Regions from separate parts of the Desulfotomaculum sp. genome, predicted to be linked through region 2. Evidence: riboswitches for the same ligand, from Rfam matches in the RefSeq annotation. Region 2 holds a riboswitch; each other region holds the start of a gene.
The links. Region 2 has a riboswitch for cyclic di-AMP ahead of AC1U9Z_RS10665 (CAP domain-containing protein). Riboswitches for the same ligand answer to the same signal wherever they lie in the genome.

Region 1: linked by a shared signal. The riboswitch ahead of AC1U9Z_RS04350 (C40 family peptidase) and the one ahead of AC1U9Z_RS10665 (CAP domain-containing protein) in region 2 are both predicted to bind cyclic di-AMP.
Region 3: linked by a shared signal. The riboswitch ahead of AC1U9Z_RS04275 (LysM peptidoglycan-binding domain-containing protein) and the one ahead of AC1U9Z_RS10665 (CAP domain-containing protein) in region 2 are both predicted to bind cyclic di-AMP.
Region 4: linked by a shared signal. The riboswitch ahead of eam (glutamate 2,3-aminomutase) and the one ahead of AC1U9Z_RS10665 (CAP domain-containing protein) in region 2 are both predicted to bind cyclic di-AMP.

The regions. Positions count from the first base shown of each region.
Region 1 is NZ_CEVWQM010000005.1:81,620-89,398, reverse strand. Features, by position in the region: gene AC1U9Z_RS04355 (S-layer homology domain-containing protein) at 304-1,695, shown strand; gene AC1U9Z_RS04350 (C40 family peptidase) at 1,953-2,603, opposite strand; cyclic di-AMP (ydaO/yuaA leader) riboswitch at 2,609-2,736, opposite strand; gene AC1U9Z_RS04345 (zinc dependent phospholipase C family protein) at 2,921-3,628, shown strand; gene AC1U9Z_RS04340 (sodium-dependent transporter) at 3,645-5,027, opposite strand; gene AC1U9Z_RS04335 (hypothetical protein) at 5,252-6,067, shown strand; gene AC1U9Z_RS04330 (M48 family metallopeptidase) at 6,062-6,775, opposite strand; gene AC1U9Z_RS04325 (Na/Pi cotransporter family protein) at 6,890-7,779, opposite strand, start outside.
Region 2 is NZ_CEVWQM010000016.1:13,393-21,171, reverse strand. Features, by position in the region: gene AC1U9Z_RS10690 (3D domain-containing protein) at 1-311, shown strand, start outside; gene rsmA (16S rRNA (adenine(1518)-N(6)/adenine(1519)-N(6))-dimethyltransferase RsmA) at 559-1,437, shown strand; gene AC1U9Z_RS10680 (ribonuclease H-like YkuK family protein) at 1,460-1,930, shown strand; gene yabG (sporulation peptidase YabG) at 2,132-3,043, shown strand; gene AC1U9Z_RS10670 (chymotrypsin family serine protease) at 3,111-4,118, shown strand; cyclic di-AMP (ydaO/yuaA leader) riboswitch at 4,311-4,436, shown strand; gene AC1U9Z_RS10665 (CAP domain-containing protein) at 4,442-5,446, shown strand; gene AC1U9Z_RS10660 (DUF3794 and LysM peptidoglycan-binding domain-containing protein) at 5,641-7,350, shown strand; gene AC1U9Z_RS10655 (DUF3794 domain-containing protein) at 7,386-7,779, shown strand, end outside.
Region 3 is NZ_CEVWQM010000005.1:69,070-76,848, forward strand. Features, by position in the region: gene AC1U9Z_RS04245 (FMN-binding glutamate synthase family protein) at 1-265, shown strand, start outside; gene glnA (type I glutamate--ammonia ligase) at 536-1,870, shown strand; gene AC1U9Z_RS04255 (DUF2508 family protein) at 1,898-2,206, opposite strand; gene AC1U9Z_RS04260 (hypothetical protein) at 2,386-2,523, shown strand; gene AC1U9Z_RS04265 (hypothetical protein) at 2,678-3,187, shown strand; gene AC1U9Z_RS04270 (endonuclease/exonuclease/phosphatase family protein) at 3,203-3,928, shown strand; gene AC1U9Z_RS04275 (LysM peptidoglycan-binding domain-containing protein) at 3,969-4,772, opposite strand; cyclic di-AMP (ydaO/yuaA leader) riboswitch at 4,779-4,929, opposite strand; gene AC1U9Z_RS04280 (L-lactate dehydrogenase) at 5,150-6,097, shown strand; tRNA gene AC1U9Z_RS04285 (tRNA-Arg) at 6,316-6,390, shown strand; gene AC1U9Z_RS04290 (hypothetical protein) at 6,689-7,369, shown strand; gene AC1U9Z_RS04295 (4Fe-4S dicluster domain-containing protein) at 7,373-7,612, shown strand; gene AC1U9Z_RS04300 (sensor histidine kinase) at 7,711-7,779, shown strand, end outside.
Region 4 is NZ_CEVWQM010000003.1:133,086-140,864, forward strand. Features, by position in the region: tRNA gene AC1U9Z_RS02725 (tRNA-Leu) at 341-427, shown strand; gene AC1U9Z_RS02730 (hypothetical protein) at 639-971, opposite strand; gene AC1U9Z_RS02735 (hypothetical protein) at 1,082-1,297, opposite strand; gene AC1U9Z_RS02740 (hypothetical protein) at 1,667-2,752, opposite strand; gene AC1U9Z_RS02745 (hypothetical protein) at 2,828-3,028, opposite strand; gene eam (glutamate 2,3-aminomutase) at 3,134-4,402, opposite strand; cyclic di-AMP (ydaO/yuaA leader) riboswitch at 4,408-4,544, opposite strand; gene AC1U9Z_RS02755 (GntR family transcriptional regulator) at 4,652-5,263, opposite strand; gene hydG ([FeFe] hydrogenase H-cluster radical SAM maturase HydG) at 5,462-6,916, opposite strand; gene hydE ([FeFe] hydrogenase H-cluster radical SAM maturase HydE) at 6,926-7,779, opposite strand, start outside.

The DNA of each region.
Region 1 (7,779 bases), on a different contig from region 2:
ACAGATAGATTTGCAAATCAGTCAAAGTTTAACATATAGGCAACAAAATTACCAGAAAAAATAGATCCTACTCTTACAAACTATGACGGCGGGGAGGTATATTTGTCACGCTTAAAGTGCTGTTCGCCATTAGCTGTTAGCCCTCTAAGGGCAATGGCAAAGTTAGAATCAATGACCTGCGAATAATCCAAACTGGGTACCCCTTGATATTAATTTTTTACCACGTAATACAAAACAAAGATAACACCCGTTATTGGAGGCGCCCCAATAGTAGGTGTACTGTTAAAGATCTTTGAAAGGAGAATGATTTTGAAAAAAATTGCTAAAATTACAGCTACTATCCTTACAGTTTGTATGTGTTCAACATTATTAGCAGGGGCTGCCTGGGCTGACAACGATAAAAAAGATAAGAAGGTGGCACCAGGCTTACAAAAGAAAATGGTGCAATATACCTATACTAGCAACTTTAAAGATATTAAAAACCATTGGGCCAAGTATGAAATTGAAAAACTACAGTTAACGGGTATAATGAAAGGTTATGAGGATAAAAGTTTTAAACCCCAACAATCCGTATCAAAAAACGAAGCCATTGCCATTATTATGAGAGTGGTAGACCATCAAGGGACCGACAGCGACAAAGCCGAATTGATTCAAAATATTTTCCCCAGTTGGATGGGTGTGGCTCCACTGCAAGCCTATGATGCAGGAATTCTTGCTGATTGGGAACTAACCAAATGGCTTGGCAATAAGCCAGCCACTCGTATTGAGGTAGCCATGTGGTTAAGTCGTGCCGCCGGAGATGAAAATATCTCTTTAAAGGAGATGCTTTCCTTTGCTAAGGATGCTAACCAACTAAAGAAGGATGAATTAATATATGTTGCCTCCATGTATAATAAAGGTATTATGAAAGGTACGCCGGATGGCTATTTAAATCCCTTTAAGCCCATTTCCAGGGGTGAATTTGCGGTGATGATCAGCCGTTTCATTGACGTCGCTGATTTAGAGGATAACACCGATAAAGAAAAACAAACAGAAGACTACATTCAAAAACTAACCCCTAGCCACAATGCTAAGATTGATGTTGACACCAAGGAATTTACCGTTCGGTTTGAAGAAGCGATGGGCTATACAAAGGGTAATGATTTAGAGGATTTAGTTGATGCAGTGAACATGTATAAGTACAGTGGCGGGAAATGGGTCGCTGCTAATATTGAGTACGCCGTTGTCTTCACCAAAAACAATGACAAACTGCAGATTAAATTGGCTAACAACAAAAAACTGGACAGTAACACCAAGTATTGCATTACGATTAACGATGGTATTCTTGTAGAAACTGATACTAAGGATCATGTCTTCACCGGCCTTAAAAAGGGAGAATGGTGCTTTACCACCGAGGCTGCCGAACTGGCTGTTAATAAGGTAAAAGCAACCAATGCTACCACCATCGTTATTGAATTTAACCAGACCATCCAAAAAGGTGACGACTTCTCTGCCAATGGTTCCGGCATCCATGTAATGGCCGGGAATAAGGAACTTGATATTGATGCTGCCAGCATTAGCGGTAGTAAGTTAACACTTACCCTAGACGATGATGACCGTTTGGAAGATGATGAAGATTATACCGTATGGTTTGCAGAAGATATCGTGGAAGGTTTCGAGATTGAGGAATCGGACGCCATAGAATTTACCTACTAAGCTAAAAGAAGGCACCCTGCTGGGTGTCTTCTACTGTCTATGGGCCATGAGCTAAAGACCCTTCCCAAAGTATTTTACAACCAGGTGCCTGGCTCTTGGCCGCAGCAAAACCCTTCAAACTAAGATAACCTAACAGCGGGCAAGTGCCTGGCACCGTCGAATGACTAAGCCATTTTTCAAGGCAGCTAACTGCTAACGGCTACTATGCTAATGGCTAAATATAAAAGCCCCGGAGCTTACTCCAGGGCTTTAACTTATTACTTTAAAATTCGATTGGCCCCACGATATTTAGGAGACCAGTAGCTATCAGAAAGAGAATCAATACGTATACCACGGGAGGAAGAGGAGTGAATAAATTGACTGTTCCCCATATAAATACCAGAATGGTTAATACCAGCACCACCGGTATTAAAGAATACTAGATCCCCTGGTCGCAACTCGGCTTTTTTAATGGCAACACCTGCATGATATTGACCGGCGGCGGTATGAACCAAATCAAAACCAAAGTTTTTAAAAACATAACGTACATAGCCTGAACAATCAAAACCCGCAGGACTTTCTCCACCGGAACGGTATTTAACACCAACATATTGCTTAGCATAATCTAAAACGGCTACGGCACGGTCTACTACACCCCTGGAAGTTTCGGGATCTTCGGTACGGGGTCTAACGGCCTGGTTGGCTGATTGATCAGGCACATCTAGCACCTGGCCAATTTGCAAACTATCACTTTCGAGGTTATTCAGTTGTTTAACGTTCTCCACCGAGGTTCCGCAACGATTGGCAATGGACCACAATGTATCACCACTTTGTACAGTCACCTGAGCTGCATCGGCAAAACCAACCCACACCACTATGGCCATACACACAGAGCTAGCCAGCACTGCCATCTTTTTAAGCAACGACAATGATGTTTTCCCCACTTTCTACACCTACGGAGTTAGCTGACGGGTTCGGACAGAAAGTTTGCCCGCTACCAATGGTAGTTAACCCCATAAAAATGGTTCCCCCGTTTTCAATGAAATTCGGCGTTCTTCTTATTTTATTAACAAATTCGCCAAAAGGTACCAATTTCCTTCCAAAAAAATAAACTTTTTTGTCAGACTAAGCCAATTTTGGCCTTTGGTCCCTCCTTTCTTTCCGACTTAACCACCTATTTCATATTTTTCCTATTTGGAGGGAATAATGTTTTGGAACGTCTATTTCATTTATTAGGTGACAGTCTATGACATTAACCCACGCCACCTGGAACTGTGCCAAGGTTATGTTATCCTTAACCTTGCCCTTTCAGGTTATTATAAAAACTGACCGACCGCGTAATACCCATGACTTTTGCAATCAACAGGCCCTTGAGATATTAAAAAAAGATGGCCTTCAAGGTGAAGGTCGCATCCTTCAGTCCTATTTGGAAGCACTGAACCGAGGGTCCCACTGGAGTGACCAGGGCTTTAAAAACATTAGTCATTATTATAACCATGCTAAAGCCACTGGCCTCTGGCACGGCCCTGATGCACCAACGGAATGCAGCTATTATTTTGAGCGTTCCATCAAATATTGGCAATCAGGACACCGGGAAAAATCTATTTTTTATTTGGGTGCCGCCTGCCACATTTTACAGGACTTGTGTGTACCCCATCACGCCTGCGGTCTGGTACTAAGCGGTCATAAATTTTTTGAGGATTGGTCCAGAGACAACTATCATGATTTTGTCGTAAGATTAGAAGGTATTTACCATGTTGCACCCCACGCCTGCGGTTGGGTAAAGGAAAATGCCCGGATCTCATCCCATTACCTGCCTGAACTAATCCAGCAAAAAGGCCTTGCCTCGGTTGAAAGGGTAGCTGGCATCCTGCTGCAACGAACCCAAAGAGTCACCGCGGGTTTTCTTAGTTTCTTTTTCCAGCGCATAAAAAACCCCACCCTGGGAAGGTGAAGTTTTTCTAACAATTCTATAATTTAATAAAGCCTAACCCATTTAGAATAATAATGATGATCGCTATGGGTGCCACGAAGCGGATAGCAGCAAAGTAAAAACTTATCCTTGATCTATTATTTAAACTACCGCCATTCGAAACTTCATCAAAAATCTCCCAACGACTAAGCTTCCATCCCGCAAATATGGCAAAAAACAAACCGGTTAAGGGCATCATTAGATTATCTGTTAAATAACTGTAAAAATTAAATAGATTCAGGTTAAATAGCTGAACATCAGCCAACAAACTGTTGGACAGGGTCGCCGTGCTGCCTACGGCAGCCATAACCAGCCCTGTAAATATGGTTGCTTTGGTTCTGGACCAGCCTCTGTCCTCTGTGAGATAAGCCACAGGAGAGTTAAAAAGGGAAATCATCGCGCCCATGGCAGCGATAGCAGCTAAAATAAAGAAGATGGTTAAAAATACTTGCCCGAAGGGCATGGCGTTAAAAACCATCGGTATCGTTATAAAAAGTAAGGACGGACCCATATCTGGGTTAAAACCAAAGGCAAACACCGCTGGGAAGATGGCCAAACCAGCCAATACAGAAACCATCGTATCCGCGATAACAACCTTAACCCCAGTGCCAATCAGATTTTCCTCTCTGCCGATATAGCTGCCATAGGTGGTCATAACACCTATACCAACAGAAAGTTTAAAGAAAGCTAAGCCCATGGCTGCCAGAATGGTGGCGCCGGTAATTTTAGAAAAATCCGGGCTAAACAAAAAAGACACACCTGCTGCGGCACCGGGAAGTGTTAGGGCCCGTATGACACAGATAACTAACAAAAGAAAAAGTATGGGTAGCAAGGTCTTAGCCATTCGCTCGATGCCGTTTTTAACGCCGGCTAAAATAATAGCCCCCGTCACAAAGAGCACAATCCATTGCCAGATTAAGGGGGACCATACACTGGTAACTAAACTGGAAAAAACCTGTTCGGCTATTTTCGGATCACTGGTTACAATTTTTCCGGTCAAGGCTTTAAAAATATAGGCAAAAACCCACCCAGCCACCGAAGTGTAATAAAACATAATAAAGAAAGCACAGATCACTCCGGATAATCCCGTAAAGAACCAAGGTGTCGCCGGGGCTAGTTTTTTAAAAGCTCCCACACAGGCGGTGTTGGCCCTGCGGCCAATAATAAATTCCGAAATCATAACGGGTAAACCAATAAAACAAACACAACCGAGGTAAATAAGAATAAATGCGGCACCACCGTTTTCACCGGTGATATAAGGAAATTTCCAAATGTTCCCCAGGCCCACCGCAGAGCCTAAGGTTGCAGCAATCACACCTAATGTACTGCCAAAGCCTTCCCTGCCAGAAATTTGTGTCATACTTACGTCAGACTTTTGCATATATTCCGTCCTTCCTGAAAAGCAATTTTGTCAACTACCCTTTGACTGCTTGCCAGCGTACTGTAACATTTTAATACATCCCTAAAAGATGTACTAGGTGGATTGTAATTTTCAATTAATTTTACTTTTTCCTCCATACCCATGATTTTCAAGTGTAACGTTTTGCTTTATGCTGCGTCTTAGACAATATAATCACTTATATAAATTAGATTGAGGAGAATGAAATGAAAAAAATAGCCTTGATCCTTTTGATTATCTCCCAAACTCTTTTGGTGGCCGGCTGTTCCTTCCAAAATACGGAGGTTAAGCCAGTCAATCCGTTAGCTAAGGAAGAAGCTTCTTTTATTGTCACAGCCAATACCCATATGCTACAAACACTAGACAAAAATATCTTTGGCAATAAAACCCCGGAAAAAATGATTTTGTATGTTGAAGAGACCCCGGAGGGCATACCCCAATCCTGGTCCTTAGTAGTAGACGGGGTGGAAAAAGTCAAACTTTTTCATGAAGATGGTCTATACTCCTTTGCTAAACTGGCATTAGCAGACATTGACAATGACCAAAGGGATGAAGTCCTTCTTTACCGTCAGTCCAGTGGCAGTGCTGGGGCAATGGGTTTGAATGTGTATAAAGCATCCGAAAATAATTTACAACAAATTTTTAGCAACGAAAACGAAATGAATCCTAGCTCGCCAAGGTTTGAGGTCAAGTACATGGGCGATTATTATGTCAAGTTTGAAGATAAAGAGACTGGTCTTAAAGCAGTGATTGAGCTAGACCAAAAACAATATAGCAATCTGGAAGATATGTTAAATAACATTGCCACTTGGATCGATCCCATCGCGGATTATAGCCTGGTGGACTACAATGATGACGGCATCAAAGAAATTATCACCATCCAAAGGGTCATTGGCATATCCCATGCCGACACCATTGGGTTATTAAAAACCACCTTTAAAATGGACCAAAACCAATACAAAGCAACCACCCTGACCCTTTGTGACTCTAAGGATAAGCCCTTGGCCGAAGTAAAACTATAGGGTTAATTCTGTGCCATGTTCCTTTAACCATTTTCGCTGAACCTTGTAATTGGGACAAATACGCTCCACCAAGGCCCAAAATTTTTTGGAATGATTCATCTCTATTAAGTGAGCTGCTTCATGGGCCACCAGGTAATCAATAACGGATAGTGGTGCCATGACTAATCGGTAATTAAAATTTAAGTTGCCTTGGCTGGAACAACTTCCCCAGCGGGTTTTCTGATCTTTAATAAATACCTGCTTGTAATGAACTCCGAATACCTTGGCTACAACCTCTAATCTCTGCATAATAATTTTTTTGGCCTGGTACCTTAGCCAAGACTCAATAATCTGAGCCACCCTATCTTGATATTCCCGTGGAAGCATAACAATTATCCTATCTTCCACCAGTTCCACCTCTGGGTAGCCCTGTTGAAAAACCAGAACCACAGGGTAGGATTTCCCCAAAAAACGTACAGCCTGTTTTTCTGCCAGGCTGTTTTCTTTTTTCTGTTGTGCCCGTTGGGAAATTAAGGTTAGTTTTTGTAATATCCATTCCCCTTTTTCCCTTAGTAGTGTCTCAACCTGACCGGTGGGGTAATTAACCGGCACCACAACCTCTAACCCTTTTTCTATACTAATTTTTAGGCTGATGTTCTTTGCTCTGCTACTCTCCCGAAGCAGGTAAGGTATTTTCTTCCCACCCAATTGTATCGCTTTTGTTTTCATCACTTAACAACTACCCTTTGAAATAATTTTTAATGCTTAATACATAAATAAGGGAGTATCGCAAACTACTTTTCGTAGCAATCGACACCCCCTTGACAGGGCAAGACCCATTATCTACCTATTTGGTGAATTTTGCTGACTGCTTCCGGCCCACATTTCCGAAGGTGGCGTAAGTATTAGGGCCTCATCATGCCAGGTACAAGATACTTCATCGGTGAGGGCCATCGCAATGTTCTTGAGGTGCTCACTGATTCTTAGATAGGCATTGATAACATCCATATGGATAAAACTGGTGTTCACCGTTTCCTCGGCTCCCTTTTGCATCCGTGCAATATGACTCATCCTGAGACGAAACTCCAAATCCGCAATATCTTCCTGAAAGCTTTTAGCTTTTTCCGCCAATAGGCAGCTATTGGTGGCAAAGCAGGTGTTTACCAGGTGAAGTAATTCAAAAACCTTATTATGCATAGCCTGGATATCTTTATGCCCTTCTTCGGAGAAATCCAGGTTATTAACAGATTTGCTTTCTGCCTTGGACATTAAATTCTTTTCAATGATATCGCCAATATGTTCGTAATCCCGGACGATATGCACTAGACCCATTGTTTTATTAAACTCATCCTTCGATAGTTGGTGCCTAAGTAAGAGGGTTAGATATTTATTACTGGCCTTGGATAAGACATCAATATGATGTTCCTTTTGAAGTAATTTTTCAGCATGGTCTTGATCAAAGTTTTTTAGCAGCGGATATACTTCCCTCATCATATCCGTCACGTGATCGGATATGTGCATAATCTCTTTGGTCGCCATACCAATGGCCAGTTCCGGGCTGCTGATAAGGCTTTCATCCAAGTATTTAGGTATAACATCATCCGCAGCTTCTTTTTTGTCAGGAATAATGTACTCCAGAAATCGGACAAATTGAGATACAAAGGGTACAAATAATATAGCAATGGCAATATTAAAAAGGGTATGAACGTTGGCAACTTGAAAGCCTGCATTGG
Region 2 (7,779 bases):
GGACTTTAAGTATGGTTAACCGTGGTGGTCAGGATCTTCGTTTTAACAGGGCAGTGGAAATGTTAGCAACAGGGTATACCTACACTGGTAAAAATACGGCTTCAGGTATACCACCCAGTTCTGGGATAGCGGCAGTTGACCCGGCAGTTATTCCCCTGGGAACTAGATTATACGTGGAGGGCTATGGCAAAGCCATTGCCCGAGACACAGGAGGAGCGATCAAAGGAAATCGCATTGACCTATTTTATGAATCAGAAAATGAAGCCCTTGCTTGGGGGAAGCGGAATACGAGGGTGTATGTTTTGGAGTAGCAAATGGTTTTTGTTATAGGATAACTTTTGTAGAAGGAGTAAGGGGTCTCTCACATTTGCTGGAGAGACCTTTTTAGCCTTCAGCTTTTTGGACTTTAGGGCAGTTCATGTGTCAACCTTGGGCCGTCAGCCTTTGAGAGACTGCAAAGAGCAGGCGTAATTGGCTGATGGCTAAGTTAACAGCCTATTGTGATTGCCAAATAACGGGTATAATAGCTATAGACTAAACAGAGGAAGGAAATGTACCTTGCGAGAATTAACATCACCATCCGTGGTTAAAGAAATTATTAAGTCTCATGGCTTTAGGGTAAGGAAGGCTTTAGGACAAAATTTTCTCATGGACGCTAACATTATTGATAAAATAGTCAATGCTGCGGATTTAGCCCCAGAGGATCTAGTGTTTGAAATTGGGCCTGGACTTGGGGTATTAACCAGGCGTTTGGCTCGCTCAGCGGGGAAGGTCATTGCCGTGGAGATTGACCAAACCCTATTGCCGATACTGCAGGAGACTTTGGCGGACTTTGATAACATCCAAGTTGTTCATGCGGATGCATTAAAGGTAAATTTTGACCAAATTGCCTCAGAATACACGGCTGGTGCCTTTGGACCCAATGCCAAAAGTTTTAATTTGGTGGCGAATCTCCCCTATTATATTACGACACCCCTATTGATGCATTTGCTTACCAGTGGTTTTAATTTGAACCGAATGGTTGTTATGATGCAGAAGGAAGTGGCGGACCGTTTGCAAGCTTCTCCAGGGGGTAAGGATTATGGAAGCCTTAGTGTAGCTGTGCAGTATTATACCGTACCCGAGATCGTGGCTAAAGTTCCTAAGACCGTATTTTACCCAGCACCGGAAGTCGAATCTGCGGTTATCCGGTTAACCAGAAGAAAAGTCCCGCCCGTGAGTCTGCAAAGTGAGGAAATGTTTTTTAAGATTGTTCGTGCAGCCTTTGGCCAAAGAAGAAAAACATTGCTAAATTCACTGACTGGATCAGGGTTGGCAGATAAGGAAACGTGGCTCAAAATACTAAGTGAAATAGAAATAGAACCCTCCAGAAGGGGAGAGACACTGACGATTCAAGATTTTGCGTTATTAGCAAATACCTTTTGCGCCATCGATTAAGTAGTAGCCAGTGGAGGAATATATGGACTTTACTAGCCCTTCCAAAGGTAAATTGAGCTTCCGTGAGATGATGGGGGATATCTTAAGTTATATTAAGAACCTTCCCTGCTCCTCTTATAAAATTGTGGTAGGAACGGATTCGCAGACTCGTCATGAAACTTGTTTTGTAACTGCGGTTATTGTTCATCGTAAAGGGAAGGGCGCCAGATATTACTACCATAAAAGCATACAAAGTAAAATAAAAAGCCTACGTCAAAAAATTTATTATGAAACAACCCGGAGCCTTGAATTGGGAGCAAAGATAACAAACTTCCTACTTGAAGATGGGCTTGAACATTTAGCTGTCGAAATACATATTGATGTGGGAACCCAGGGCGAAACAAAGGATTTGATTCGGGAAGTGGTGGGAATGGTAACGGGTAGCGGCTTTGCGGCCAAGATCAAACCAGATTCCTTTGCCGCTTCCTGCGTGGCGGATAGGTATACGAAATAGCCATCCGCCGTCAGTCTTTTGGACTATTAGGCCATTTCCCAGGGACTGGTATTGGCCCTGGGAAATGGGTTTTTGTGCAGGCCCATCGAAGGGTCGTAAATCCGTGACATGCATTAACAAAGACCCCACAGTTAGCGGCTGGTAGATGTGTAACAACCCTATTACCCCCAACATAAGATGATGTAGAAAGGGGGTAAGGCCGTGCCAAAGATTAAAGAAGGTGATATTGTTGCCCGTAAATCCTATGGCAATGATATTTTCTTTAAGGTTAACAGCGTTTACCAGGGGCAAGATGGTAAAGATTACGCAGTCCTTAAGGGATTGGATATACGACTGTTTGCTAGTTCGTTAGTAGATGACTTAATTAAAGTAGATGTAAAAGACATTTCCAAATATTGGACCCAGACCTTAAGGAAAAACGAAGAAGTTATGGGACGGGTTATGAAAAGGCGCATGGATGAACGAAAAGATCGACTTAAAAGATGTGCCGATGGAATATGTATGACCCGCACTGCTCAACCAGAAAAAGGAGACGACAGTGACATTGAGGGTTTTGATGTGCCCGGTACAGTACTCCACCTGGACGGAGATAAGGATTATTTAGACTTATGTATGACCACCTATCGTAACCTTTCTATACCAGCCTTCGGGTATGCTATTGATGAAGAGGAGCAACCCAAAAGGGTGCTGGCTCTTCTTGAAAAACATTACCCAGATATTTTAGTACTTACCGGGCATGACGGCATTAAAAAGGGTGCCAAGGATTTAAGCAATGTAAATAATTACCACAACTCAAAATACTTTGTCGAAGCAGTTAAAATTGCCCGTACCTTTGAAAAAAGTCGGGATGATTTAGTGATATTTGCCGGTGCCTGCCAGTCTTGCTATGAGGTAGTATTAAGTGCCGGTGCCAATTTTGCAAGTTCCCCCAAAAGGGTATTAATTCATGCCTATGATCCTGTGTTTGTGGTTGAAAAAATAGCCTATACTTCCATTCAAGATCCCATTGCCTTAAGGGAAATTATTAAAAGTACCATTACCGGTTTTGAAGGTATTGGTGGGGTGGAAACCAGAGGAAAACATCGCTTAGGCATACCCAGAACGGAATATTAAAACCATAGTACCCCTTCCTAAAGTCCAGCATATGATGATCTAGGACATTTTAGGAGGGATTTCCTTTATGTTAAATTTTTTGAAAACTGTGGAGAAAGCCAAATGGCGTTTGCTTGGAATTAAAAATGTTGTAGGCGTAGGTGTCGGCTATAAACATGTGGGCATGCAAAGAACCGAGCAAAAGGCAATTATCATCTTTGTCTCCAAAAAGGAACGTTCTGAAAGCTTAAGCAGGGAGGAACAGGTACCCTTTAGGATTAATGGTTTAGAAACAGATGTTGTGGAAGTTGGTGAAATTCGTTTTTTGTCTGATGATAGAAAAAAACATGTCAGACCCGCCCAACCCGGATTTAGTTTGGGACACTATCGGGTAACGGCTGGCACCTTTGGGGCAATGGTACGCGATCGTACCACGGGAGAGCCACTTATTCTTTCAAATAACCATATTTTAGCCAATGCCACCGATGGGAAAGACGGTCGGTCTGCCCCAGGAGACCTTATATTGCAGCCAGGTGAGTATGATGGCGGCACCAAGGACGACCGCATTGCAATACTATTAAGGTATATTCCTATCCAAAAGGGAGAGGCCCCTGCTACCTGCCCCATAGCCAACGGGGCAGCAAGGATTGCCAACATGCTGGTTCATACGATTAGACCCAATTATGATTTGAAATTCTTTAAAAGGGAAGGGGCAGTAAACCATGTGGATTGTGCTGTTGCCCGGCCCCTCAAGCCCGAGCTGATTACCGATGAGATACTTGGTATTGGTAAAGTGCAGGGGATTGTAGAGGCAAAACCCGGCATGAGGGTCGTTAAAAGTGGTAGAACAACGGGCATTACCTCCGGAGTAGTTACTGCCATAGGCACCACCATGCAAGTAAAAATGGATGACAATAGTAATGCGTATTTCTCCAATCAGGTAATTTGTGATATGAAATCCCAGGGTGGAGATAGTGGTTCCTTAGTCCTTACAGAGGGCAATAGGGCAGTTGGCTTACTGTTTGCCGGATCCGATAGGGTGACCGTTTTCAATCATATTCAAGTGGTCTTGGATAAACTAAACGTAGAGTTCTAGGAAAGAAAGCCCCGTGACGATAAGAGCGGGGCTTTTGTTCCGTGTAAAAATATGGTATACGCACGGGAGAGTGTGTTATTTTACATAAAATTGTTTGTGCACCTGTTTTAACCAACTAAATAAATTATTAACAGCTATTACGGGTTTTGTCAATTTAGGTTAATTTATGTATATTTAGGACAGGCAAAGCGCCAGTTACAGATGCCGAATCCCTTTAGTGGGTACGGAGGAACCGTTTATGGGGTGAATCCTTTTAAAGGTAGGGATTTCCTTGCCCGAACCCGTCAGCTAACTCCGGAGGCAAAAAGGAAAGGAGAAAAGAAATGCAGTATCGTTTGAAGAAAGTTCCTATGTTCCTGGCTACCTTGTTCCTATTAACCATGATGATGTCCGTTATGACGGCGCAGTCAGCTATGGCGGCTACCGATGATAGCCAAGAGATGGTTAGACTGGTTAATGAAGCCCGCGCCAAAGGTGGTCTGGCAACGCTGATGGCGGATCAAGAGCTGTCCGGGCAAGCTGCCAAGAATTTGGCATATTATCAAAGAACCGGTCAAATTCCCAGTTCCGCAATGCTGTTAACGATTGCCAAAAACGGTGGTTATAGCACCCTTGGACAAACCACTGTACGCGGCAATGATGTGGCATCGATGGTCCAAAAGCAACTTCAATACTATGGCAGCAGTTCGATCCTAAATAGTAAATACAATCGAATTGGTTTGGCCTTTGCGGATACCAGCTCTGGTAAGCTTTGTATTCAACTATTAGCATATAAACCCATTACAGAGCCTATTCAGCAACCGGAACAGCCAGCACCGGCACCAAAACCGGAGCCAAAACCAGAGCCAAAACCAGAGCCGCAACCGGCACCACAACCTGAACCAAAGCCGGCTCCCCAACCAGAGCCAACACCTGTGCCCCAGGAGCCTACTACCTTTATGAATGAAGCTCAAACGAAGGTAGTGGATTTGGTTAATGCTGAAAGAGCAAAAAATGGTCTAAAGCCTGTGGTTGCCAAAGAGGATTTAACCAAAGTTGCACAGGTAAAGGCGCAGGATATGTATCAGAGCAGATATTTCTCTCACACATCTCCCAATTATGGCTCCCCCTTTGATATGATGCGTAAATTTGGTATCAGCTACAAAGCAGCAGGGGAAAATATTGCCATGGGTCAAAAAACTCCTGAGCAGGTCGTGAAGGATTGGATGAACAGCCCCGGTCACCGGGCGAACATCTTAAATGCCAATTACAATGAAATTGGTGTAGGCGTATATCAAAGTTATACTGGCTCTGGCTACATCTGGGTTCAGCAATTTGCTCGGCGCTAAGGGTCATAAAATAGCCAATTAATTGGACAACTTAAATAACTTGTACAACAGACAATTCCATAAAATGTAAACGGGGGGAAAAATTTCCCCCCGTTTTTTTGCTTTTTCTTAAGGATTGACCACAATTTCAGCACATTTCTACAGCCAATCCAATATATATATTAAGGAGATATCTTGAAAGGAGGCTAAGATTGATGGTTATGAGGAAAAGTCCCAAGCCAAAATTCCGGCAGATAAATAACCAACCGGCTAATCAGATCGTCGGGACAGAACAAATTAGGGTAAAACAGCTTGTTGGCGAAAACACAGAACAAACCATAATTCGAGACAGCTTTACGCTACCCTCAGGTACACCCGATATGGAAGAGATTCTTTCCATTGACACAATCGTTAAGTTAAGGAAAGTTGAAGTAATCCCTAATAAGGTGATTGTAGAGGGAACCTTGCGGGTGCAAGTGATGTATTCGGCTTTCAAAAAAGATCAGTCTGTGCATAGCTTTACCGAAGAATTTGATTTTACAGATTTTGTTGAAGTAGAGGGTGCCCGGCCAGGCATGGATGTTGAAATCGACTTTGAGGTCGAGGATATTAACATAAAACTGGCCCGGGATTGCGACTACGATGTTGCTGCTGTACTTCAAATAACCGTTAGGGTAACTGAAGATCGGGAGGTCAACGCCTTAACAGAATGTCCCCAGGGTTATAACTGTGAAACAGAAAGAATGAACCTGCAGCAAGTGGTGGGAAGCAATACCAAGCAGATCCTAATTGATGATGAGTTTGAACTGCCCGATGAAAGGGATCTCATTATTAGTGATGTTATCCGCTGCATGTGTGATGTGGAGATAACCAATACCAGAATTATTCGGAACAAGATCCTCTTTGATGGCGAAGTGGATATGGAATGTCTATATCGAGCAGATAGAAAGAAAGATCACGGCAAACATGATCACGGCAAACATGAACATGGACATAAGCACGGGCATGGTTTTGAACAAGATAAAAAGTATTATAAGGACCATGTTCACTCCTTTGAAAGGACCTTTAAATTCAGTAACTTTATTGAGGTTGAAGGTGCTGAACAGGGTATGGAAGTCTACATGGATGCCATGGTGGAATCTTGTAAGATGGACCTTGCCGATATAAACGGCTGTAAGTTCTCTCCCATGATTGTAATAAAAGTAAGAGCACGTGTGGTGGAAGACAGAGAAGTAGATGTAATTACTGCGATTGAAGGTGCAGATGTAGAAACCGCCAGACTGGATATGGAAAGCTTGGTTGCGGAGGAATGCAAGCAGGTTATCGTTCGGGACTCCAAGGAACCTCCCTATGGTAAGCCTGATATTGACAAAGTAAGGGAAATTTCCGTCGGGGATGTCACCATTAAGGACATCGATATTATTCATGATAAGGTATTAATTAAGGGCACCGTAGAGTTTGAAGTTCTTTATACAGCAATGAAAGCGGATAAATCCTTGCATATGCTGCATCGAAAAGTCACCTTTAAGACCTTTATTGATGTACCTGGGGCACGTCCTGGTAACAGAGCAGACGTAAATGTCGAAGTTGAATGGGCCAATGCAAAACTGGATGAAGACTGTGAAATCCTTGTTGAAGCAGTACTAAAAGTGTGTGTCAAAATTACAGAAACAGTGGAACAAGATGTGGTGATAGGTTTTACTCCCAGGCCGACTGTGGCACCCACAACCGAACCGCCAACCACACCCTGTGTTCCCGGCACAGTCTTTAACTATACAATTGCCAGAGGAGATACCTTAGCTAAATTGGCCCAGCGTTATGGAACTACTGTGCAGGCCATTCAAGCAGCGAACCCACAACTGACAAATCCCAATGTCCTTACTGTGGGCGAGGTTATTAGGATTCCTTGCGAAGCCAAGGGTTAAATATAAAATTTTATTAAATATAAGGAGGTAGTAAAATGCCTAACGGTTTTACCGGTTGCGTCTTAGTTAAACTGCCAATTGTTATAGCGGATGTCACAGATTCTATAACAGTAGATAATACTCTTTGCCTTGATGAATTGGCTAAAAAGATTGACCATATTGATGTGGTGGTAAGGGATTTAGAGGCAGATCCAGTTTACGGTGGGATCATTCAGCCCCGTGACATGGAGAACTTCCGTCAAAACGTAATTCCCCCCAGCAAATTTCCTGGCTATATGAATAATTTCTGCCACAGCCCCAAGGCCACGGTGCATGCCTTTGAAAAGGAGTGCGGCCCGAGGGAATTAAGGAGTATCACGGTTCACGGTACGATTCACAAGCAAGTTTACTATGTCAATCGGGAGGACGATGTTCGTCATGTTGGTGAGG
Region 3 (7,779 bases), on a different contig from region 2:
GCAAATATTCATTAACGCTGCTGTATTGAAAGAGAAGTTGGGTGATCGCTACAAGGATCTACCGGTAGGTGCTATCGGCGTATACTCCTACTTCGAACGCTTATCTCAGGGTCTGCGCCAGTTTATGTGCGGTGCACGTAAATTTGCATTAGAATACATTACCCGGGATGATTTGGTGGCGATAACTCCGGAGGCAGCTCAGGTAAGCGGCATCAAGTACATTATGGATGCCGATGCTGCTGAAGTGGAAAGTATTCTTGGTTAATTATGCAGGAGGACCTGAAGCCTCTTTTGTCTAGGCCTTTCTATTAATTGGTTTAGGCAGCAGAGTTTTTCCAGAAGCATAATGTCCTATATTTAGGGGTAGATATTTCTAAGATTTTCATATATAATTTAAATAATTGAAAAGCACATTGTGCATATGATTTGGCAATGAGGCCTACAATGGGTAATAATTATTTCTTACCTATCTGTAGGCTTTTTTTATTATAAAGTATACTTATCCTTGTAAGGATATGGAGAAAGGTGTGTTAGTGTGGCAAAATTGACGAACGATGACGTCAGACAATTATGCAAAGACTTAAATGTAAAATTTATTCGCCTGCAATTTACGGATATCTTTGGTGTATTGAAAAACGTAGCCATTACCGTAGAGCAATTGGATAAAGCCCTGGCTGGAGAGTTAATGTTCGATGGGTCTTCCATTGAAGGATTTGTCCGTATTGAAGAATCAGATATGTATCTTCGTCCGGACCCCAGTTCCTTTGTTGTTTTCCCTTGGAAACCAAGAGATGGTGCAGTGGCACGTTTAATTTGTGATATCTACAATCCTGACGGTACACCCTTTATCGGTGATCCACGCTATGCCTTGCGGCGGGCCATTGCCGAGGCAGAGGCCATGGGCTATTCCATGAACGTAGGTCCAGAGGCAGAATTCTTCCTTTTTCACGTCGATAGTGAGGGGCGTCCCACAACCAAAACGCATGATCGGGCTGGTTATTTTGATATGACACCCATTGACTTGGGAGAGGATGCCCGCCGTGATATGGTTCTTACCCTGGAACAAATGGGATTTGAGATTGAAGCATCTCATCACGAGGTTGCGCCTGGCCAGCATGAGATTGATTTTAAATATTCCGATGCTTTGGATGTAGCAGATAAAATTGTAACCTTTAAGTTGGCTGTACGAACGGTGGCCCAACGTCACGGACTTCATGCCACCTTTATGCCGAAGCCAGTTTTTGGCATGGCCGGCTCAGGTATGCACTTGAACCAATCCCTGATCTTCAAGGATGGTGAGAATGCTTTCTATGATCCAGCAATGCCGAATGGTATGAGTGAAATTAGCATGAGTTATATCGCCGGGTTGATGAGTCACATCGATGCCATCACAGCTATTATTAACCCCACCATTAACTCTTACAAGCGTTTGGTTTCCGGTTACGAGGCTCCGGTTTATGTGGCCTGGTCTGCTCAAAACCGCAGTCCATTAATCCGTATTCCAGCTAAGCGGGGGATGTCTACCCGTATTGAATTACGCAGTCCGGACCCATCCTGTAACCCCTATTTGGCTTTGGCTGTCTGCCTGAGGGCTGGTTTGGATGGTATTAAAAAAGGGATGGTACCGCCGCTACCCTGTGATCGAAATATTTATGAAATGACTTCGCCTGAGCGGCAGGAATTGGGTATTACCCATTTGCCGAATAGTCTTTATGAAGCAGTCCAGGCCTTATCAGCAGATGAAGTTGTTAAAGATGCACTGGGTTCCCATATCTATGAACGTTATCTGGAAGCGAAAACCATCGAATGGGATCGTTATAGAATGCAAGTAAGTCCTTGGGAATTGGAAGAATACTTGACTAAATTCTAAGCCCCGTAAAAACAACCCCTGCAACAGCTAGCTATGGCTACCTGTTGCAGGGGTTAATTGTTTTGTATCCCAAATGTGGTAGTGTTCATTTCTAGCCTTTTGCAACAGGGCCATATATTTTCTTTCACAGGCGGTGGTCTGGAGAATAGCCGCCTCGAGCATATCCCGATCAGCCCATTCCATTTGATTCTGGGCAATTAGCCAGGCTTTTTTTGCCAGCTCAATTTGCACTTCTAAGGAGTTTTCGTCTAACTTTTGGGGAAAGATCGTTTTTTTAAGCTTACCCCAGGAAAAATCCCTTATTAGGCAAAGAAAGATTTCCTTGTCTACTTTCATAAAAGTACCTCCTTGTCCACTTTGTTAATGTGTATTAGTAAGGAGGAAGAAGTAGTACAAGAAGTAAAATAGATTTAAAATCAAATGAATTGTTTTACAATTGCAACTTAGACCGAAAGGCTTGCTTCTAAAAATTGTGATTGTTATAATTTTCTCAAGAGAACATAGGAGGTGTTAGTATGGCAAAAGTAATAGCCAAAATGAAAATTATCAATGGCAAAATGCAACTAACCCGTATCGGTGAGGGTGAAAAGAAAATTAAGATGGGTTGCTGCTACAAATTGTATGCGGCCTTTAGAAAAGTAAATGGTGCATAGCTAAGGGTGTAAAGTTGGAAAACGTTTTCCAACTTTTTTATTTTATGACACGGGTTATTGCCATCAGACAAAAAGTAGCATACGGATACCTAAACGCATAGCATATTTCAACGAGACAAATGAGAATGAGAACCCGTTATTATGGGGGAGGGCTATGGGTGGAGCTATTATTTATCCCGAGATTATAGGTACTTTGGCAGATAGCATTTTTTTAGTGGTACCTGCCATTAAAAAAGAAATGGCACAGTATGCCGAGCGCAGAGCAATGGGGGAAGAGGTAGAGTATCACCTCGAATGGAATTTGATCATTAACAAGACCCTGGAAATATGCCTAATAACAATGGATATCGTTTGGGATGATGAAAACATGACAGTGATCGGCTTTACTTCTAAATCCTGGGAGCAGTTGGCGCAATTTATGCTTTATCGAAACCTAATATTGCTTCCGGATCGAGGCTTAATTGGGGATGATAAACAATTAATAAGTCCCCTGGCTGCCCAAGAAGGCTTTTTATTAAAAGGGCTGGATAAAGGGCTGAAAAATTTGGCCAATAAAGCAGCCAATATACCCCCAGACCTTAATGTGCGGGGAATGATGTCTTATTTAAGTAATATGCTAAACTTTAATCGAAAGGTTATTGAATATGGACATTATCTTAGCTAATGGGGGTGGTGAAAATTGTTTCCTATCCGGGTAGTTAGCTATAATATCCGTCATGCCCAGGGAATAAATGGAGCAGTTGATATTCACCAAATTGCTAAGTCCCTGGCATATACTGGAGGTAAGTTGATTGGCTTACAAGAAGTAGATAAACATATGCCGCGCAGCCATTTTGTTCATCAAGCCAAAACACTTGGGCAGCTGCTATACAAAAATTGGGTTTACGGGCCCAACCTGAACTGGGGAGTTGCCCAGTTCGGTAATGCAATTCTATCTCATTGGCCGGTGCTTCTGTACAGGCAGTATATGCTTCCCAGTAAGGGAGAAAAAAGGGGTTTACTCGAGGCAATCATTCTATTAAAACATAGAAAGATTAGCTTTTTTTGTACCCACTTAGGGTTAAAGCGTGAGGAGAGAATGGATCAAGTAAGGGATATATTGGGGATTATTGGTAGATGTTCTTATCCCTGTATTCTAGTGGGGGATTTTAATAATGGTCCTACATCGGAGGAGTACCGATTACTTACCACGATTCTTAAAGATGCAACCGATATGGGTGAACCCCATAAAACTTACCCTGCGCAACAGCCACAAGAGCAAATCGATTATATTTTTGTATCTTCTGAATGGAATACCCTATCTGCAACTACCTATCACACACTGGCTTCCGATCATTTGCCCATAGAAGCAACCTTACGATTGATGGAGAATGCAGAAATCGATAAGGATATTCAGTTTTTATAGAAATAAGAAGCACTGGCATTCATGCCAGTGCTTATGTTATTTATTTTGCCTTTGCATAAACCATTTTGCCATAATTAGCGGCTACAGGCAGGGAGAGAAGAAATGAGTTGGTGGAACCTTTATCAAAGAAATATAGTGCCCCGTTGGTAGGATCATTACCATCTAATGCTGCCTGGGCAGCTTTAATTGCATTGGCTGTGGCAGGTTTATTGATCCAACCGTTTCTGACAGGAGAAAACTGGTTTTGGGCATAGATTACGTCGCGAATATTATTGGGGAAAATGGAACTTTGTACCCGGTTAATAACAACCGCTGCTACACTAATCTGGGCTTCCATCGGTTCTCCTCCTGCTTCAGCAGTGACCAGACGTGCCAGCAAATCGAAATCTTCATCATCATAGGGAATAACCGGTCTTTGGGCACTGCGGCTTACGGTAGCAGCCACTGGAGCGGCGGTATTCCTCACACTTGCCCCTGGAATTATAAGTTGTTTGCCAGGATGAATGGTAGAACTAGTGAGCCCATTGACCTGCATGATAGTATTTAACCCAACACCAAACTTCTGGGCGATGGCATAGAGACTATCACCAGACTTCACCGTATAGCTTATCTCCGTAGGTTTAGCCTCTGGTATTGTAAGAACATGCCCAGGGTCAAGAACATCACTGGTAAGACCATTGGCGGTCTTGATCTGAGTAATACTAACACCAACTTTTTGACTAATTAAATAAAGTGAGTCACCAGGTACCACTGTATATTGAGCGGCTAAAGCTGTTGATGGCATGAGGATAGCAAAAAGACACAAGGATACGATGACCCGTTTAAGGCGGTGCAAAAAACGCATATGTACTTTTACCCTCCTTGGGGCCTCCGAGGTTAGTTGACGGGTTCGGGTTGAGGGCACCCTACCGCATTTTAAACACCTCCATAAAATTGCGGATTCACCCCATAAATTTTGATCCCCCGTACTCCGGTAAACGGAGATTCGGCCTAGTTATTTTAGTTACAAACCATTGTACATGTTTTCCAGATTTACGTCTATCCACAATATTTGGAAAATACATGAGACATAGGTATTTAATAACTGGAAATACTAAATGAACCATCCGGCGTCAGTCATCCGCCATCGGCTTTATGAGCCGTGTTTTGGTGTATATTTTGCCTCCGTTGTATGAGCTGGGGTGATGATGGTTAATTTGAAAATTAATCGAGGGGTGAACAATGGTGAAATTAAGAAAGGGAGCCAAGATAGCTATTATAGGAGCGGGGTTTGTTGGGTCGACTGCAGCCTTTGCGATTATGTCCAGTGGTTTGGCCAGTGACCTTGTTTTGGTTGATGTTAGTCACGCAAAGGCAGAAGGGGAGGCGATGGATCTAGGGGATGCCGCAGCCTTTATTAAACCCATTAATGTATATGCAGGCTCCTTTGAGGATTGTAAGGATTCTAATATTATTGTCTTTACAGCCGGAGCCAATCAAAAACCCGGTGAGACACGGTTAGATTTGGTCAACAAGAACGTTAGTATTTTAAAAGATAGTTTACCGCAGTTGTTAAAATATTGTCCGAATGCCATTTATTTAATTGTTGCTAATCCAGTGGATGTTTTAACCTATGCCGCCTTAAAGATATCGAACCTACCTGCAAACCAAGTATTTGGTTCAGGAACAATTTTGGATACCTCAAGATTTAGAGCAGAAGTGGCTGATTATTGTAATGTGGACCCTCGTAATGTTCATGCTTATATAATTGGTGAGCATGGTGACTCTGAAGTACCTATCTGGAGTACAGCAGATGTGGCAGGGATCCCCCTAGAGCAATTTTCTAAATTACGAGGTTTGGAGCCCATCTGTAGAAATGAAATTGCCAATCGGGTGCGCACGGCAGCCTATGAGATTATTCAGCGTAAGGAGGCAACCTATTATGCCATAGCTGTTTCTATAAAAAGAATTTGTGAAGCCGTCTTAAGGGATGAAGATTCTATCTTGACCGTGTCCGGTATGATCAATGATTTCTACGGAATACAAGATTGCTGTTTCAGTTTGCCTACAATTGTCAATGGCTCTGGACGAGACAAGGTACTCCCTATAAGTATGACGGAGGAAGAAGAAACTGCCCTAAGAAATTCAGCACATATACTAAAAGAGGCCATTAAACAGGCAGGTTTTTGATTTTCCGCATACTGGTTGCTAGATGAGACATTATTGAGCCATGAACCATGGGCATTAGCTCATGGCTCATGGTCAATCGTATTTTCAAACTTGGCAATTAACTCAGGGTCTTGAACTGTTCAAGAGGCTGTGATATCATTTAAAAGTTGTTGCTAATCAACATTTATCCACTTGCAAAAAAACAAATTATTGTTATAATAAAAAAGCACAATTATTTTGCGCCTGTAGCTCAGGGGATAGAGCGCCGGCCTCCGGAGCCGGAAGCGCAGGTTCGATTCCTGCCAGGCGCACCATATCTGACACATCAAGAAACTCGCAAAGCCTTAGAATACAAGGTCTTGCGGGTTTTCTATGTTTTACGGGTAAGGTGAAGGCATTCAGACGAAGACAAAGAATTTCTTAGACAGCTAAATACCTTAATTCTAGTTGTTTCTGCTGATTTTTTAGGGGGCAAATATGTTTGAACCCATGATTGCTCAGGAATTATTATTATTAGTTTTACTCTTATTTATAAAAAATTTATAATTTGATTAAGATAAGTTTATTTTTGTCCTTTAGAATAACCTCATCCAGAAAAAAGGAGGGGTTCAGATGAACAAAATTAAACTTATGTATAGTATCGCGAAAACCATGAAAGAAAAGGATCATTTCAATGGTTCTCTCCAGGTCGAATGCATAAAGGATCAGGCAAAGTTATTCCAAATGACGAACGAGTTTTCCAAAAACCTGTCCAGTGGTATGATTAAAGCCAGGATTAAGACGGAAATGGACTACGCAGGAAAAAGTTTCAAGCATGAGAGCAGCAATGAATTTAGCCATGGGCAGAATCCTCACCGACATGAAGGCTTTTTTAAAGACAGGCACGCTCGTTTTCACCATGGGTGCTGCGGGCACTTTGGGTTGAAAGATTTTTTTTCTAAACTGACATTGGCCTTGGATCTGCTGGAAAGAATTAAGGTTGAAGAACAACCGGATAATACCACTAGGATGACGTTAGAATTGGATGAACTGCCTAAAGAGTTACAAGCACTAAAACATTCATTTAGGAAAGAACACCGTCAAGGGCAAGAGTACCACAGGCACCACCATGAGCACTGCTTGATGAAAGAATTACACGCACTGGAAAATCCCAACCTGGTCCTACTTGCCACAATTAACAAAAAGAATGAGCTGGAATGTATTGATTTAAAGCTAAGCGGCAAACAGGCAGGCGGTTTAGAAGAAAATCACACGCTTAACATCCATGCCAAGCTGATCTTTAGCAATAAATAACCGATGAACCATCTGATTAGCCAATTCCTGCAGCATCCTAGGAAAAGAATTCTAAAAACCAAGCACATCACGATAAACATAAAAAAGTGCCAGGCATGTTATCAATGTGTTGCAGTGTGTCCCAATGATGTGCTTGCTAAAATGAATTTCCTTTGTCATCGGCATGTCCGCCTGGATAAACCGCAAAACTGTACCGGGTGCCTGGCTTGTAAAAAAGCATGCACCCACCAAGCCATAACGTAGCTTAAATAAAAGAATTAGACATAGGAACCATGCTAAAACTCCCGTGTCTAATTCAATTTTCTTGTTTTTTGGTATTTTAAAAATGTAGCAGGTGAATTATGAACAGGTATAAAAGATTTAACCATCATGAATATCATAGGCTCAGGCATGAATATGGTCGCTTTTAT
Region 4 (7,779 bases), on a different contig from region 2:
AATCGTCAAGTATTTTTTGAAGAAAATATAAATTCGCCTTATCAGCGCATATTTATGTAAATACTGCTTTCAACTGCCTATAAACTCTTGATTCTACGGGGTTTTTTGAAAAAATGCTGTATCGCCACTCGTACATTTAAACCAGGTACGAATACCTGGTTATTTTTTATGTCTGAAATATTTTACTAGCACAATCATCTGTTTTTCTACTAGAAGCACACAGCTAATAGCTAAATGGCTAAAAACACAAAATAATACTTTATTTCGCTATTGCATGTCCATTTGAAGTGATGTATAATAACTTTTGTCGGTAGGACATGTAATTCAATCCTATAAACATGCGGTCGTGGCGGAATTGGCAGACGCGTAAGATTCAGGTTCTTATGCCCGTCAGGGTGTGGAGGTTCAAGTCCTCTCGACCGCACCATTTAAACCAGGCATATATTGCCTGGTTTTTTTATACCTGAAACACGAAGGAAGGAGTGACCACAGGTCACCCCTACAACTCAACCGACCCAAAAGGAATACCTCTAAGCCCAAAAGCTGACGGCAGATGGCTGACAGCTTTTGGGCTTAGGGCATGTTTCAGGTTAGTAAGGGCCAATAGCTAACGGCTAACGGCCAATAGCAAAGCGGGCTTATATATCAACCCGCTTCTCCCCTGAACGAATTTTAGAATTAATAACCTCTACTAAAAACATGGTAGAAAACACATGATATAGTTCCCCAACCACTCCCTCAACAGAACCTTCCCTATTGGCGAGCTTCCCCTGTAAGACTATTTCAAAGCCATATTGTTGCTCATTGCTTTGAATAAACTGGCGAATGATGCTTTCTCTGATTTCACTATCAGCAATCTCCAACCAGTCATCATAGGGGTTTGGTTCTTTTTCTGTGAATTGCTCCATTAGCTGTAAAAAACTCTCCCGGAATTTTTCAAAGGTTGGTTTTTCAATACTGCCAATTTTCATTGTAGCACTCCCTTAGCTATGAATTCTGCTTTAATTATAGATTTTTTATCAGTCCGGATCAATTCCCATTAAAAGATATAAAAAAACCCGGCTTTGCCGGGTAAGACCTTCTACCATTTATTGATTTCCGGACATTTCATTTTTAATAGATTGAATGAAAAGGGGCTATAATACTTTTCCTGGTTGGTACAGGTAGGGTTCTCACATACAAGTACCGGGATGCTCTCGGCGTAACAAGCTTTTAGGTCTTGTTTTACATCAACATTTTGAAGTTTCTCTACTAGATTTTGGCCGCAGTTAGGACAGGTTTTAATAAATTGTGTCATACGGTATCCCTCCTTAAAAATATGTAGGTAACCGTTCTTACCTAATTAATTATCTAATTGGGTAAGAATTACTTTTTGTCACTTTAATTATACTCCTAATAAATTGATTTATCAATAAATATTATATCACATTTAATAAATATGATGCACTAAATAAGACCCCCTGCCATTGACAGGGAGCCCTGAAAAGGCAACCCCATACCTTTTCCCGGGTGTCGGTTTTTCCAGTGGTTTTGTTGACACCTTTACCCGTTAACCTTTCCGCGCCTCCCACAAGCGACGGGTGGGAATTTTCTTTATCATTCCCCTAAATAATATCTACATGCATTAAAAGCCCAAGGCTCAAGAACCCAAGAGTTTTAAGCTGATTTACTTCAGTGTCTGCGTAAAGGCACCAATATCGGGGTAAAAATCAACATCTTTAACCCTAAAAATACTCTTATGTTTATCTAACAATGTTTCCAATTGATATCCTTCTGCCTTATCCACAATTGTTACCTTTTTAAGTTCTTTGTTATCCACCATAGCCTTGCGAAACATCCAATTGGATCGAAAATCGGTTGTGGGAAAAGAATAGCCAATAACAACAATTTCCGATGCAAACCCCAGTGCCCTGCGGGCTTGGTGCCATAACTCCGGAATAAAAGGGATCGATTGGTAGTTTTTCATTAAGGTGGGTGGAATAATAACTCTACTAAGTTTGTTGCAGCAATGTTGGGAGGTGCACTGAATCATATTGGCTATACCATTTATTACCACACTGTGTCCTCCCCCATCACTATGTTCATAGGCATAGAGCTGACCACACTGGGGACAGTACAACCAATTTAAAGAACCATGAAGTTTAAGTAATTTTACCTTGGCACAATTAGCCGGCCCCGAGTCATTCTGATGCTTAAAGTGAAGGGGCATTATTGATCCACTTAAATATCGGCAAGAAATACCGTAACCATCTTGGATGCACCACATTTTCCTTTGTAAGTTTGCCCTAAGTAAAGCGTAATCCATTAGTAATTCATAGTTAAAAGATATGATCGTATCTCCGGGATTTAAGGAGGCCGCTATTTTGCTATGGTAGGGACAAAGATCCCCGTATAAAATTTTATCAAAGGTCAGTGCCATTAGCAGCAGATACTCCTCATAGGCCTTTAAAAGTCTTTCCCGTCCTGGTTGGTCCTCTTCCATTTCAATATTTAATAAAGTTAATACTTCTTCCATATCCAGGTTGGAATTACTTACCTCATTCCTAGAAACACCCCATAATCTCTCAATAAACTGAAATATATGATTATAGGTCATATCTTCATCTTCATAGTACCTCTCTCTGATTTGATGAATATTAATAACCCGCATGGCCTTTTGAAAGAAATTTTTAGCCACCGGGCTTGTTTCACCAAGATATGAGCCTTTGTATGCTGCTCCTGCACCGGCCCCCAACACATATACTCTGGTCACCGGATTCCTCCTATCTACTATCGGCTAACCCTAGTATGGCGCATTGGCAAAAAAAAATAACCCGGTAGCGGGCTATTAATTAAACAAAATCCTGAATACTTGTCCCATAAAATATAAGCCCGAAAAACAAATTACCGCCAGGCCAAATCTCTTGACAAAAATTGAGTCATCCCCCTCTAACCACTGACGGGTACCTTCATATAGATCGGCTTCCGTTTCTTCACATACCAGTTGATGCGTTATAGAAAAATCCATCACCATCTCCGCACTTTTCATCATGACTCCCCCCGAACATTTGTTTTTATTATTTTATTACCAAACCTATGTTCGTGTCAAGGGTAAAAAATAAACCTGTCATACTATTATGACAGGTCTAAAAACTTAGTGTTTACCAGTAACATTATAGGAAATAACCCTCTTTTCCCAGGTTCGCATGACTACCTGCTCATCCTTATTCTCTAGAATATACTGTGGCAATATGGGTGTTTTCCCATAGCCATTGGGTGCATTAATAATATAAGTGGGGACAGCAAGTCCAGATGTATAGCCTCTCAGTTGTTCCATAATAGCAATACCATCATCAACACCAGTGATAAAATGCCTGGTTCCCTTTACTGCTTTAGCATGAAAAATATAGTAGGGCCGAACACGGATGGTCAATAGACTCTGGTTTAATCTCTTCATGACATCTGGTTGATTATTAATGTCTTTTAATAAAACAGCCTGATTACCAAGGACTACGCCTGCCTTAACCAACATATCGCAGGCCTTTTTTGCCTCAGGTGTAACTTCCAAGGGACTATTAAACTGTGTATTGATATAAAGCGGTGGGTGGCTTTCTAAAATACTGCAAAGTTCCGGTGTAATTCTTTGGGGCATTGTGACAGGTGTTCTGGTACCGATTCGTTTTATTTCCACATGGGAAATATTATCTAATTCCGTGAGCAGCCAATCGATTTGTTTATCTGATAATAACAAGGCATCGCCGCCTGTTATTAAGACATCCCTTATTTCAGTGTTCTCTCTGATATACTGCAGTGCTCCTTGCAGCACCTGTTTTGATTTGTGAACATCAATTTCGCCAATATTTCTACGCCTTTGGCAATGTCGACAATACATCGCACATTGGTTCGTAACATTAATAATAAGACGATCCGGGTATCTTCTGGTCACCCCCGGCACAGGTGAAGTATATTCTTCTCCCATAGGGTCTTCAACACCATAGCGATCCAAAATTTCTTCTACACAGGGGACAGCCTGCAGCCATACAGGGCCGCCATGCCCACTGGCCATTGCCAGGGCCATATAATAGGGAGAAACAGCCCAACGGTATTGACGCCCAACCTTTTCGATTGCTTCTTTTTCGTCCGTTGTAAGATCCACCAGTTGACTTAGAACCTTAACATCTTTAATACGCTTGGCCATTTGCCAACGCCAATCCTGCCATTGTTTCTCATCCGCCTGAAAAAAATTCAGAATATTCTTTTTAGCAAGGTTATGCTGCTCCTGAATTTCAAAACCATTACGTATGTTAACCTTGTTCTCCAGGTAACCACTAATGTTTGATTTTAACTCCTTGGCCCTTTTAAGGGCTATTTTTCTTTTAGTTTGTTCCGACCGAAAATCTTCTGAAATTAAATGTACAGACATAAAAAAACCCCTTTCTTTATAGCTTACGAAGTTAGCTGAAGGGTTCGGGTCGAAAGGTTAAAACCCTACTGAATATAATCAGATTCACCCCAAAAATCGGGTCCTCCGCTCCTGTATGAACAGGATTCAGCTCCTACAAACATTTATCTAGTTTTTGTAAGTTGTCACAACTCATTTTACCATGTAAGTTGCCTGTATGTAAATAAAAAAGAAAGGCATTCCGAAGGGAATTACCTTTCAAATTTCCTTTTAAACCCTTATTAAACCTTCATTGTCAGAAGCATTTAGGTGTCCATACACGGTTATAATATCCCCGGCCAAAATACGACTATCTGGAGCAGGGTCAACAATATCCCCTTGCCCTTTGCGAACAATCGCCAATACTTTACTTTCATTGAGCCTGCTTTGGGCCAATGTTTTTCCGACCAGAATGGAATCGGGTAAGACCTTCCAATCTTCAATTTTATTTAAACGGCTTTCCAAATGGTAGGTGTGTTGTAATAAGTCTTCTAAAAGTCTTGAAATTTCACCATTTACACGGTCTCTTTCCTTTAATAGTTCATGTAATTTTTCATGGATACCAGTCAAAACCATCCGCTGATCAAAATCATCCAAGTATTTTTGAGCCGCTGAAACAGACTTAACCACCACACCAATACCAGGAACCACATCAACGATGCCCACCTCTTGTAAGAGGGTTAGTGCTCGTCTGATGGTTTCCGGTGAAACACTATATTTTCCTGCCAAAGTGGATCGGCCAAATATTTTTTGCCCTTCCTGATATTCTCCCCGGACAATTCGTTCGGCTATATCTGCAGCAATGGTAACATACCTTGCCAGATGTAGGTCATGATTTACCACAATAAGCTCCTCCATAATATATTATACTAGCTACATATTATAACCCCGTATCCAAAAAAGCAAAAGGCTTTTTAGAAAAACTTGGCACACTTGCCCCTGGTCAGGCAGGGAAATAGGGAAAGTCCCGGCTTAATAAAAAAAACAGGAACTGCACCGTAAAACACAGTCCCTGTGGAATTATATTTTGTTAATTAAATCTTAGAAATAAAGATCCCGTTCCCCGTCCTCAATTTGTTTTACTCTCGCTTCCGTCAAATTTCTAATCTGATCATTTTTAATTTCTGCTAAATGTTGGCGGATAGTCTCCTCACCAACTGCCCTTGTCTCCGGGGATGCATAGTCAATTAAATATTCTTTAAAGGTAAGAATTGCATTGGGTTGGCAGACGTTTTGAATCTCCCCGCTTTTTGCCAAAGCCATAAAGCGATCACCCGTACGGCCCTTGCGGTAACAGGCTGTGCAATAACTGGGAAGCCAGCCAGATTGACAAACATTGCGCAATACATCATCGGGATGGCGGTGGTCATCAACATAAAATTGCGGTGATTCTTCTTCGCCACAGCTGCCACTGGTGCAATTTTGCTTTTCTTGTTCCTTTTTATAACCACCTACCCCGGTACAGGAGCCGGCGGATATTTGAGATACACCGTAGTTCAGCAGCATATCCCTCTGCTCCGGTCGCTCGCGGGTGGATAAAATAAGTCCGGTATAGGGAACAGCCAGACGAACAATAGCAACTATCTTCGCAAACTCCTCGTCCTTAACCAAATACGGGAAGCTTTCGTAGTCGATGCCCTGAGCAGGACGCAAACGGGGTACGGATATGGTGTGAGGCCCTACGCCAAAACGTTCCTCAAGGTGTTGAGCATGCAGCATCAAGCCCATGACCTCAAATTTATAGTCGTATAGGCCAAACAAAGCACCAAAGCCTACATCATCAATGCCCCCTAACATCGCTCGATCATGGGCCGTGGTATGCCAATCGTAATCAGCCTTGGGACCACTGGGGTGCATATTTTTATAGGTTTCCCGATGGTATGTTTCTTGGAAAAGGATATAGGTTCCGATACCTGCTTCCCTTAGCAGCTGATATTCTTCGATGGTGGTAGCAGCTATGTTTACGTTGCAGCGGCGGATACTGCCGTTTTCAAATTTCAAACTGTAAATGGTTTTTAGGCATTCCAAAACATACTCAATGGAGCATTCACCAGGATGCTCTCCTGCTTCCAGGGCCAATCTCTTATGGCCCAGGGATTCTAAAATCTTTACTTCCTCTGCCACTTCCGCTTGGCTTAATTTACGCCGGTTGAATTGATGATCTCTACGATAACCACAATAAACACAGTTGTTGACACAGTGATCACTGATATACAAGGGAGCAAACATGACCAGTCTTTTACCATAGATTTTCAATTTTATTTCACCGGCAACCTTAAACATTAAATCCAGTAATTCCTGATCGTCATTTTGCAGGAGAATTGCTACTTCTGCCGGTGTCAAACCCTTTGCTTCCCTGGCCTTCTCGATAATTTCCCGCACTCTGGCCGATGCAGCTTTTTTCCCCTCTTCCAATAGGCTGTTTATGGTTCCCTCGTTGATAAAGTCCGCAGCTTCCCATTGATGCTGGTAAATATTCGCTTTGTTAATGGACATGCCTTTCCCCTACCTCTCATTCTTAAATTTTTCCTTTGGGCTATCGCCCCGTCCTGTACTAATGCTTCGTCCCACCTCTGTTAACAAGGCGGTAATCTTGCGGTGGGATTCAGCGGGATTTTCTTTACTACCGGCCTTGTCCGGATAAATTTGATATTTTTCACGGTAACTTTCCGGAGATAAGTTGGGCATAATCACATTGGCACCACAGCCGAGGGCCATTTGACGCCCCGCAGGGTGTAAAGTCCCTATTGCTGTGGTGGCCGGTAAATGGGTTTGGGGAAGCACCAGCCGGGCCACGGCAAGGGTTTTTAGGGTTAAGCTAAGATCCCCCGGTTTGCTATCCCTTAGCGGTGTCTGATGATGCGGTACAAAGGGTCCGAGGCCCGCCATTTCAACATCTAAATCCCTTAATAAAAGGATATCCTCTGCCAGTGTTGCCACTGTTTGACCAGGCAGCCCCACAATATTGCCAGAACCCACTTGATAGCCTAATTCCTTTAACCAGCCAATTTTTTTTATTCTTTCCGCCAGGGTGGTTGCTGGCCTAAGCTGCGTAAACAAATTGGGATCTGCGGTCTCATGTTTGAGCAGGTAGCGATCCGCTCCTGCTTCTTTCATCCGAGCAAAATCCTCTCTGCTGCGTTCTCCCACACAGGCTGTGATGGCAAAATTGCCGGCCTGCCTCACTTGCCGAATGATCTCTGCCAGTTCGGAACCGCTGTAATGGGGATCTTCCCCTGACTGCAAAACAATGGTACCATACCCCAGTTCTGCGGCATATTGAGCTGTTTTAATGATCTCCGCCAGGGGTATACGGTATCTTTGAATTTGTTTATTGCTTCTCCTGAGACCACAATAAT